DNA from 2 places in the Chryseobacterium sp. UF-290 genome. Region 1 is predicted to be linked to the other one. Evidence: riboswitches for the same ligand, from Rfam matches in the RefSeq annotation. Region 1 holds a riboswitch; the other holds the start of a gene.
The links. Region 1 has a riboswitch for cobalamin ahead of AC4IF5_RS17335 (acyl-CoA thioesterase). Riboswitches for the same ligand answer to the same signal wherever they lie in the genome.

Region 1 (5,374 bases):
TCTTTTCCGGGGTTCCGATCTGTGCGATTACCTTTTCTACATCGGTATCGTTGATCACCTCGCGTTTTCCCAGAGAGTCTCTGAAGATCTCTACCATTCTTATTTCTATGTCATGCATTACCTCATCCGCTTCAGAAGCATCCAGTGAGCTTCTCAGAGCATTAAGGTAATCGCTGAGCTTTATATATGCGTGTTCTTCTATTGTAAAAGAAAAACCTGCGAGTCCTATTGAGAGTGTCTTGTTCATAGCTTTGTTTTTTAATATTGTTGAGTGATTTGGTTGACTGAAGCTGTCAGTTCATTCCACGTATTTTGAAGTTCATCCAGGAAAAGTTTCCCTTTTTCTGTGATCTGATAATATTTTCGGGGTGGCCCTCCGGTAGATTCTTCCCATCTGTAAGAGAGAAACTCTCCGTTTTTAAGTCTTGTAAGAAGAGGGTAGAGGGTACCTTCCACTACATCCAGTTTTCCTTTTTTCAGTTCATCGATAAGATCAGAAACATACATTTCGCGATTATTGATGAGACTTAGAATACAGAATTCCAGAATTCCTTTTCGCATTTGCGCCTTGGTATTTTCAGTATTCATCTTTGATAAGTTTTGTTAATTAGTTATATTTTTAGAATAATACTCCTAGCTAGTTGAGCCTATTCTAATTTTACATTACAAAGATATATAATTAAAATGGTATTATGCAATACAAAGTAGTGAAATTTTTAAAATAAAATATTTAAATTACTGATAATCAATTGTATAATTTTAAATTAAAATTTTAAAAAAATAAAATAAGAGGTGAAATTCTTCAAAATTTCAAATTTCAGATTCAGATTTTAAGGAAAAATGGTGATAAAGAAATGCAATTCATTGTAAAATTTATGGAGAGTATTAGTAGCATTTGTGTTTCAATTTTATATTTTGGCTAAAGCCCATTTTCCTGTTGAATATTTTGACAGATATTGTCGGATCATCCTGGCTCCATCCTTTGTTATGATAAAGAAATAGCGTTTGATGATTACGTATTACTTATATAATTAACCACAGATTACTCGGATTGACGCAGATGTTTGCGTAGATTCTGATCCGATAAGAATATGCGCTGAAAAATAGGATTCACATTAGTTCCATCTCTGGATACTGATCATTCCATTGCTTCATTCCTAGCCCTGATAGCAGCGGTTACCCCACAGCAAGCGGGGTTTTGGGCAGGAGCGAGGAGTATGAGCGGATAGCAGGAAACAGCTTCTTAAAAAATAAAATACCGGTGATGAAACAGATTTTGAGATCGGCATTATGATTCGTATTTTTGTTAGAATAAAAAAACACATCAATGATTATTACTATGAACATTTTACATAAGTATAAGATTTTATCGACCCTTGTTTTCCTTGGTCCATTGTGCTTCGGGCAATACCAGTTTGAAGTTAAAGATGCGTCAAAGAATTATACCGCCATGATCCATATAGAAAGCTGCTCTGACGGACGTTGTAACGGCAAAGGAACAGTAGAGCTGTTTGATACTAAAAATACCAAGGTACAGACTTTTGCTTCTGATGATCTGGTCGTATATTTAAGCCAGAATAAAAAGCTGTCAACCGGGACCATCATTCCGTTAACGCAGGAAGAGAGTCCCATCGTTATTGATGATTTCAATTTTGACGGTAGCGAGGATATAGCGGTAAGAAATGGTAATATGGGGAATTACAGCGGAGCTTCTTATGATGTATATGTATTCAACACTACCAAAATGGGATTTGTAAAAAGTGCAGAGCTGACAGATCTGGCCTCCAGTCACCTGGATATCTTTGAGGTAGACGCCCAGCGTAAACGTCTGATCACTTATGGAAGATCCGGTTGCTGTAAGCTTTTCACTATGGAATATGCTGTGATCCCTAATAAAGGGCTGGACAAAGTATTTGAAAAGGAAAAAGATACAACCGGCGAAAGCGTGGTAAAAGAGATCACAAAGGAAAAAGTAAATAATAAATGGATTACCAGAACCAGGGTGTATCCTGTAGAACAAAATAATAAAGAAAAAGAAAAGTAAGATGAAGATACAGAAAGAGATCGATTTTATTCTTGCGGTAGATGCGCTGAAGAATGTACAGAGAAGAAATTATAATGCAGATGATTCCAGAAGAGAGAATACAGCGGAACATTCCTGGCAGATCATTATTTTGGCACAGATCCTTTATCCTTATGCCAAAAACCGTGCGGATATCGACCTGTTGAGAGTGATAAGAATGCTCTCCATTCATGACCTGGTAGAAATTGAAGCAGGAGATACGTTCCTTTTTGATGAGGAAGCAATGGTAGGAAAGTTTGAAAGAGAAAAAGCTTCTGCCCAAAAGATCTTCGGAATCCTGGATGAACCTTTACGTACGGAATTCTTTAACCTGTGGCTTGAGTTTGAGGAAGAAAAAACACCGGATGCCATTTTTGCGTGTTCAATCGACAGAATTATGCCGTTTATCCTGAACTCCCATACTTCAGGAAAAAGCTGGACGGAGGCCGGCGTTACAGAAAGACAGATCAGAAATATGCTTGAAAATGCGATCACCAGAGCATCAGATGAAATGGGGGAAGCCTTTGAGCTGCTTCTGAACAGAAGCCTGGAAACTGAAAAAGTTTTAAAATAGATGCTTTAAGCAAGTAATGATAATAAGCTTCGGGCGGCCAAAGGCCGCCCGAAGCTTATTATCATAGTATCTGAATTGGTTTTTTGAATTCATCAATGGCTACAAAAGTGAAATCACCTACAATAGCTTTTTCCCTTTCGTAGGAATACATCTGTTCCGTATAGATCTCAACATTTACCTTCATACTGGTTTTTCCGACATGTGAAACTTTTCCGATCAGCTCAACGATGGTTCCGGCAGGAATAGGCTTTTTAAAATCAATTTTATCACTGCTTACCGTTACTACTCTTTTTCTTGCAAAACGGGTTGCCGTGATGAAAGCCACTTCATCCATCAGCTGCATGGCTGTACCTCCGAAAAGAGTATCATAATGATTGGTCGTGTTAGGGAAAACCGCTTTAAAGATTCTGGTTTCGGATGCTTCAATTCTTTCTTCTGTAGTCATATTTCATTATTAATTAAAGCGAAATGAAATCGTATCAAAACAACAGAATAATGACAGGAACTTTGAAAATCCCTGAAACAATCCATCAGATCAATAAAACTTCAGCTCGCGAAAGTTTCTTGTTTAAGAAAAAGGCAGGTCTCCTGACTTGTAACATCTTTTATCTCCTTCCCGTGCCCCGCACAGTGGATCTTTTGATAAAGACTTCAGTTACTTACAGTTGCGCGACAGTCCGTGATTTTCACACGGTTCCCTTTTAATCTGCGGTTATGCGGAACCAGTTTCTGTGATGAATAAGCGTTAAAACTTTTCGGTGTAAAAATAATGAATTTATTCCGGATTGTGATAAATAATCTGGCTGATCACTCTTCCTTTCTTGATGGTCCAAAGCGTCGTATACCTGTTCTCTCCTGAACCGTTGATCATGTAAAGGAAGATATTGTCATTATCCAGAGAAGTGACTCCCACATTTTCAAAATCCATGGTTGGCTGGAACATATTTTTGATGGCTTCCCTTACAAAAACAGAACCTCTTCCGGGCTGTTGGACTCTGATCGACTTGATCTCTGTCATACCTTCAGGAAGATCATTCCCGATCCCCCATGGCTTTACCTTATCAATGGTAAGAAGCTTTCCTTCCTCGTCTTTTTCTTTCTTACGGTATCCGGCATTAGATGGGTAGATATCGATAACGACCTTGCTTCTCTGGGCAGTAGGAACTTTCGGATCGGAATTGTCTGTGAAAATAAGCGATCTTCCGTTCTTAGACTTGGAAGGCGTATAAGCCGGAAGCTGGTCTATGAAAGCGATCCGTTCTTTATTGACCATTCCTTCTTTATCAAGAGTTTCATAACGTACGAAGGGCTTATCTTCATCCTGCTTTTCCGGATATTTGATCCAGATCCATTCCGTTTCTCCCGGAGCAGGCTTTACATAAACAAATACATCGCCTTTACGCATACGGATCTTATCTACGATTTTTCTGTAGTTGTCTTTATGTACCCGTACATTGGCATATCCCTCCTCGGCTTTTACAACACCAAAAGGAACTTTATTCTGCCCTTTAACGAAGGCTAAAGAAAAAATACTGAAAGCCGATAGATAAAATGCTCTGTTTATGAAAGTCATCTTGAAAAAAATTTTAATCCTCAAATATATAAATTAAATGCTTTTCGGAAGATAATTATGCTGTTGGAGTTCCTTTAAATCTTGTATTTGTTTCAGATGGCCTTCAGAAAGAAGGTATATGCGGTCTGAAATATCCAGAACATCCTGATAATTGTGGTCGGAAATAATAATGCCTTTGTTCTTGGATTGTTGAAGGATAATCCTTTTCAGGGTTTCAGAAACTTTAGGGGAGAGGCTGTGAAAAGGCTCATCCAGTAAGACAAAATCCGTATCAGCATGAAGAATGAGCAGGGCCTCAATAATTCTCTGTTCACCTTTGGAAAGATTTTTAGGTTTCTCGTGAAGAAAAGGGCGTATGGGATCAGAAGCAAACAGCAGATCAGTATTAACCTTATTACAGAAAAGAGGAATTAAGCTTTTAACCGTGTTGTATTTAGGTAAGAAAAGATCCTGTGGCAGATATGCGATCCTGTGTTTTCTGTCTGAAACATTTTTTAAAACTTTGTCATTATACCTTATAAACTGGGTTTCACTGCCGATGATTCCAAAAATAATTTTTAATAAGGTTGATTTTCCGGTTCCGTTTCGGCCCAGCAGACCTGTGATGTGCCCGGTTTCACACCCTATGTAAATATCCTGCAGGATTTTTTTTCCGTTAAAAGACTTGGTCACACTGTCAATATGAAGTGTACTCATAAGAACCAGGTTATAATGTTAATAATAAGGCTTAATGATAAAGTCCCTCCCCAAAGAAACAATCTTGAGAAACCTAAATTGGCATAAAAGTAATATTCGTTTTTTACCCTTACTTCGTAAATAAAATAATGAAGAACAGGCAGTATAAGAAGAAAGCTCAATCCGAAAGTTTCAAAACCGGATGGAAACAAAAATGAGAGCAGCAAAGAAAACAATAAGGCCGGAAGTATTATTTTTTTATAAAATATCCAAAGGGTAAGAATGCTTTTGGCCATACTGAAAGATACATTAAGTCCTGGCTTCAAAAGTATTAAAAAAAGATGATAATATGTAGGCCAATGCTGTTCATAAAAAAGAGGCTGTCTCAAAAGTCGAATAATTCGGCTTTTGTCATTCTGACGAAGGAAGAATCTCATTGATGGTCAGTTGTTTGAGATTCTTCATTACATTGCATTTCATTCAGAATGAC
Region 2 (5,374 bases), on a different contig from region 1:
GATGTTTTATTGCATAAATACCGGTATATTGATTATCTGATCACGGAAACGGCAAAGGAGCTCGACCAGTACAGCAATACCGATGAAATGAAGTATTATGAACTGATCAAAAAGATCACTTTGCTGAAGCAGGCCTCGATACGGCTAAGCAATATTATCGAATATTCACCGATCAAAGGGATCTATGCGGATCGAAAGAGATAGTTTAAAGACAAATATTTTTGTATTCTGTGACAAAAAGTCCTATAAAATTTTAGGAATAAATATTGTAATTTAAACTTTGAAAATTTTTGTTAAAATAATACATAATAGAAATATGGACATTAAAAAGGAATTCAGAGATTTCTCTGTAAAACATTTAGGAAACAACGGTCTGGTTACCGATCAGTATATGGGAATGTATGGCCCGACGAATCTTACTCCATACATCATGGAAGAAAGAAGATTGAACGTTGCTCAGATGGACGTTTTCTCCCGTCTGATGATGGACAGAATTATCTTCCTGGGAACAGGAATTGATGATCAGGTAGCGAACATCGTTACGGCGCAGCTTTTATTCCTTGAAAGTGCAGATCCTTCAAAAGATATTCAGATCTATATCAATTCGCCTGGTGGTAGTGTGTATGCCGGATTAGGTATTTACGACACAATGCAGATCATCAAGCCTGATGTAGCAACAATCTGTACAGGTATGGCTGCTTCAATGGGAGCGGTGTTATTGGTTGCCGGAGAAAAAGGAAAACGTTCCGCGCTTAAGCATTCAAGAGTAATGATTCACCAGCCTTCAGGAGGAGCGCAAGGGGTTGCTTCTGATATGGAGATCAACTTGAGAGAGATGTTAAAATTAAAGCAGGAGCTTTATGAAATCATCGGTCACCATTCAGGACAGACTTACGAGTGGGTTGAAAAATCTTCTGACAGAGACTACTGGATGACTTCTGAAGAAGCCAAAGGCTATGGAATGGTAGATGAGGTTTTACAGAGAGCCGCAGATAAAAAATAATTGATCATAAAATCATAGTAAAAACGCATCCAATGGATGCGTTTTTTGTTTTGCCACTAATCTGCGGATTTTTAGATTTTAATAAAAAAACGCCTTAAAAAGGCGCTATTACTATTTTTTCACGATCTTATGTATCGTTGAATGATCAGATGTTTTAATCTCAATGAAATAACCTCCTGAGCTTAAAGGCTGAATATTGATCTTAGTTTCCCGGGATGTCATTACTTTCTGACCTGAAGCGGAATAGATATTTACCTCTTTAACTTTCCCAGGGGTGTCGATCTGAATGAAATCACTTGCAGGGTTAGGATAAATACCAACTACTTTTCTATTAACATTAGCAACTCCCAGTGTGGCATTCGAAGCTTCTGTTGGAGTAAAAGGTCTTCTCTGTCCAAAGCTTAATCCTAACCAATCATTATTACCCAATTGAATCTGGGAAAGATCGGCTTTATTCTGCCAGCTTGATAGATCTTTTCCTTTGTATAATTTCCAGCTGTCAGGTCCGGAAGTATTGCCGGTGAAACTGTTCAGCGACAGTGTGGAAATCTGGTTATTAGCTGAGGTAAAATTAAAATACGAAGCCTGTGACTGAATGAGCTGTAAAGCCTGCTCAGCTGTTAATACCCCGTTATATTGTATTCCAAACACAAAAGAATTACCATTGCCGTTAGCATTATCTGTTCCGAAATCAATAACGACAAGGCTTTTATTAGCTCCGGCTCCGATCCAGTTGGTTATCTGAGATGAAGTATACCATTGGGAACTGTAGGCAGGAACAGGTATGGATGGAGGAATGTCCATATCATCCAAACCATATTTGATACCAAACCATAACCCATCTGTTAAATCAACATAACCTGCGCCATTATTGTTATTAGACATATTTTCCGCATCTGATCCGATCCAGGGTATCCAGGAATCATCGGTGCTTGGAGTATGGTGGTTGTATTTGAAGCTGTATAGAAATCCTGATAAAATATCCGCTTCCATTTTAGGTTCTGCTGATATAATAGCATTCATCATATCTTCCGCCTTTAAATTGTCAGCATCAAAGCGATATCCCCATGCATAAGATTTAGGAGTATTGCTGTCATTAAAGTCGGCAATGAAATAAGCCTTCTTAGAACCGGTTCCTACCCAGAATTTAATGTCGCTTTCTGTAAATTGGGCCGACAGGAACTGCATTACAAGCAGTAAGAAAAAGAAATAGATTTTCCTCATGATATATTTAAATTAAAGTTTTATTCCCGAAACTCAGTTGCAGGTAAAGCATAAAGCCTTTATTCCTGAAATTAAAAATGCATTCAAGGCAGGTCTCCTGGCTCACATCCTATAGCAGACCTTCCCGGATTTGCAATCCAGTGGTATGTAAAGCTACAGGTGAAACAGTTTACAGTTGCGGGTACAGCTCAAGAATTGAATAGTATATTCTCACTTGATTCCCTATTAATGAACAGCGTTCAACCTTAAATCGCCGCAAATATATCATATAAATTTTTGATGTTTATTTTGTGAATTATACAGCTGTTTTCCGTTATTATGCTATTCGGTATATCCACCGGGGAATGTTTTTTTCAAATTAATAAAGAATCTGTGCCTGTATTTTTATTTTCGGATCGTAATGAGGAATACTGATGTTTATATTTAATTCACTTTACAGGTTGTATTGTTAAAGTACAATTGTCATTGTATTTAAGATCAGTTTATAATCAATGTATACTTTCGCAGCCATAAAAGAAAATATGAAAAAGTATTATTATTTGTTTTGGTGCTGGCGCATTGACATCATGTAAAGATGATACAGGTAATAAATAACCATGACAGAAATGGAAACCCTAAAGCGAAGATCTTGCCTAAAACAGGTAAGGCAGATAAAGGAACGATGTACGTAGTCGATATTCAGTAATTCAATAATTAGATTTTTTTAAAGGAAACGGCGGAATCGAAGATTCCGCCGTTTTTTATTTTTATAATATTTTTTAGCTAGCTTCTCTCTTTTTAAAGAAAATTCTATAAATTAAAAACGTTTGTATTAAAACGTTGCCTATAAATATTAATACTGTTTGATAAGTCGGAATGGCAGCATAAAAAGGCAGTGATTTATTAAATAAAATTGCCGGAGAACTTACCAGGGCCTTTATCAAAAGTAAAGGATAATTTAAAAAAACAGGTTTTAAACCAATTAAAAACTGATCATAAATACAGACATAAATTATATCAAATAAAAGAATTCCAAAGAATATTAAAATAATTTTTTTCATGTCTATACAATTAAGATTCTTTTATTTTAATTAAAAGCCTCAATAATTTTAGAGAAATCTTCCAGCTTTAAAGCTGCTCCTCCGATAAGACCTCCGTCGATATCAGGCTGAGAGAAGATCTCTTTTGCATTATCAGGTTTTACAGAACCTCCGTAAAGAATAGAAACCTCATCAGCAACTTCCTGTCCGTATTTGGAAGCAATGATATTTCTGATGTGAGCGTGGATTTCCTGAGCCTGTTCCGGTGTTGCTGTTTCTCCGGTTCCGATAGCCCAAACCGGTTCGTAAGCGATCACTACCTTTTTGATCTCATCAGCAGAAAGTGTGAAAAGTGCCACTTCAGTCTGATTCTTTACCACTTCAAGATGTTGTCCTGCCTTTCTCTGCTCAAGCGTTTCTCCGTTACAGTAGATAGGCGTAAGACCTTTATCCAAAGCCAATTTGATCTTTCTGTTGCAGTGAGAATCTGTTTCTCCGTGGTATTGTCTTCTTTCAGAGTGACCGATCAGTGACCCGTTTGCATCGATAGATTCCAGCATATCCGCAGAGATCTCACCTGTGTAAGCACCACTTTCATGCTCGCTCATATCCTGAGAAAAGACCCCGATTTCATCCTTTTCAAAGATATCCTTTGCCATCATCAGATACAACGATGGTGGAGCGATCCAAACCTCACAGTTGGTAGCATTATTGTTTTTATAGCTTAGTAACTGAATCATTAATTGTTGTGCATCAATTACATTTTTGTTCATTTTCCAGTTGCCTGCAACTATTTTTCTTCTCATAAGATTTATAATATTGATTGATTTATTTTTTATTTTTCTGATTAAGCTCGCTTACATCTGCGTTATCTGCAAAATCTGCGAGCTTTATTTTCTATCTCTCGCTGATTGGTTTGATTTCGCAGATTAACATCATTACATATTTATAGGTTGTTTACAACTCTTTTTATATTATCTAAAATACTGGAAGTATTGAAATTAATCAGCAATCCCAGTTTTTTATCAGCTAATTTTAAATAAGTATATAATTGTTTATAATGAATATTATCTAGTTCTTTCACTGATTTCAGTTCTAAAATAACCTTATCTTCTACTAAGATGTCAATTTTAAAATTAATATCAAATTTTTTGTGGTCATAATAAACAGGAAGTATAACTTCAGATTTAACACACAGTCCATTTTCTTCTAATTCATAGATTAGAATTTTTTGATATACAGATTCAAGTAAACCAGGTCCTAACTGATTATAAACATTGAAAACACACTTTCGTACAATATATGAGATTTCATTTTCTGTCATCAAATATGAATCTGCGTTATCTGCAAAATCTGCGAGAACCTTATTATTTACTAATTCCTTCCAATTTGAACATGAACGCATACACCAGTGCAAGATCCTTCAGGTAATCAAATCTTCCTGAAGCCCCTCCATGACCGTATTCCATGTCAGTTTTTAATAATAAAACATTCTTATCTGTTTTCATATCTCTCAGTTTTGCCACCCATTTGGCTGGTTCAAAATACTGTACCTGAGAATCATGAAGACCTGTTGTTACCAATAGATTGGGATAGTTCTTCTTTTCTATATTTTCATAGGGAGAATAAGATTTCATATAGAAATAAGCCTCTTTATTGTTTGGATTTCCCCATTCGTCATATTCATTGGTCGTTAAAGGAATGCTTGTATCAAGCATGGTATTGACTACATCTACGAAAGGAACCTGAGAGATCACTCCATTCCAGAGACCTGGGCTCATGTTAGCTATGGCTCCCATCAGTAATCCGCCCGCGCTTCCGCCCTGAGCATACAGATGTTTCGGAGAGGTATATTTTTCTTTCACAAGATATTCTCCGGCATCGATGAAATCGGTAAATGTGTTTTTCTTTTTCATCATTTTACCGTCTTCATACCATTGTCTTCCCATTTCCTGTCCGCCACGGATGTGAGCGATAGCGTAGGCAAAACCTCTGTCCAGAAGGCTCAGCCTGTTACTGTTGAATGTCGCATCCATAGAACTTCCGTAAGAACCGTATGCATACAGCAGTAAAGGACTGTTGCCATCTCTTTTAAAGCCTTTTTTATAAACAATAGAGATCGGGATTT

Region 2: linked by a shared signal. The riboswitch ahead of AC4IF5_RS01915 (T9SS type A sorting domain-containing protein) and the one ahead of AC4IF5_RS17335 (acyl-CoA thioesterase) in region 1 are both predicted to bind cobalamin.

The regions. Positions count from the first base shown of each region.
Region 1 is NZ_JBSICB010000018.1:4,489-9,862, forward strand. Features, by position in the region: gene AC4IF5_RS17315 (PspC domain-containing protein) at 1-247, opposite strand, end outside; gene AC4IF5_RS17320 (PadR family transcriptional regulator) at 259-588, opposite strand; gene AC4IF5_RS17325 (XAC2610-related protein) at 1,328-2,044, shown strand; gene AC4IF5_RS17330 (HD domain-containing protein) at 2,046-2,636, shown strand; gene AC4IF5_RS17335 (acyl-CoA thioesterase) at 2,698-3,081, opposite strand; cobalamin riboswitch at 3,198-3,378, opposite strand; gene AC4IF5_RS17340 (hypothetical protein) at 3,412-4,209, opposite strand; gene AC4IF5_RS17345 (ATP-binding cassette domain-containing protein) at 4,243-4,905, opposite strand.
Region 2 is NZ_JBSICB010000001.1:446,656-452,029, reverse strand. Features, by position in the region: gene dnaG (DNA primase) at 1-204, shown strand, start outside; gene clpP (ATP-dependent Clp endopeptidase proteolytic subunit ClpP) at 317-1,003, shown strand; gene AC4IF5_RS01915 (T9SS type A sorting domain-containing protein) at 1,115-2,227, opposite strand; cobalamin riboswitch at 2,298-2,490, opposite strand; gene AC4IF5_RS01910 (hypothetical protein) at 2,986-3,267, opposite strand; gene tpiA (triose-phosphate isomerase) at 3,294-4,052, opposite strand; gene AC4IF5_RS01900 (GxxExxY protein) at 4,193-4,570, opposite strand; gene AC4IF5_RS01895 (S9 family peptidase) at 4,614-5,374, opposite strand, start outside.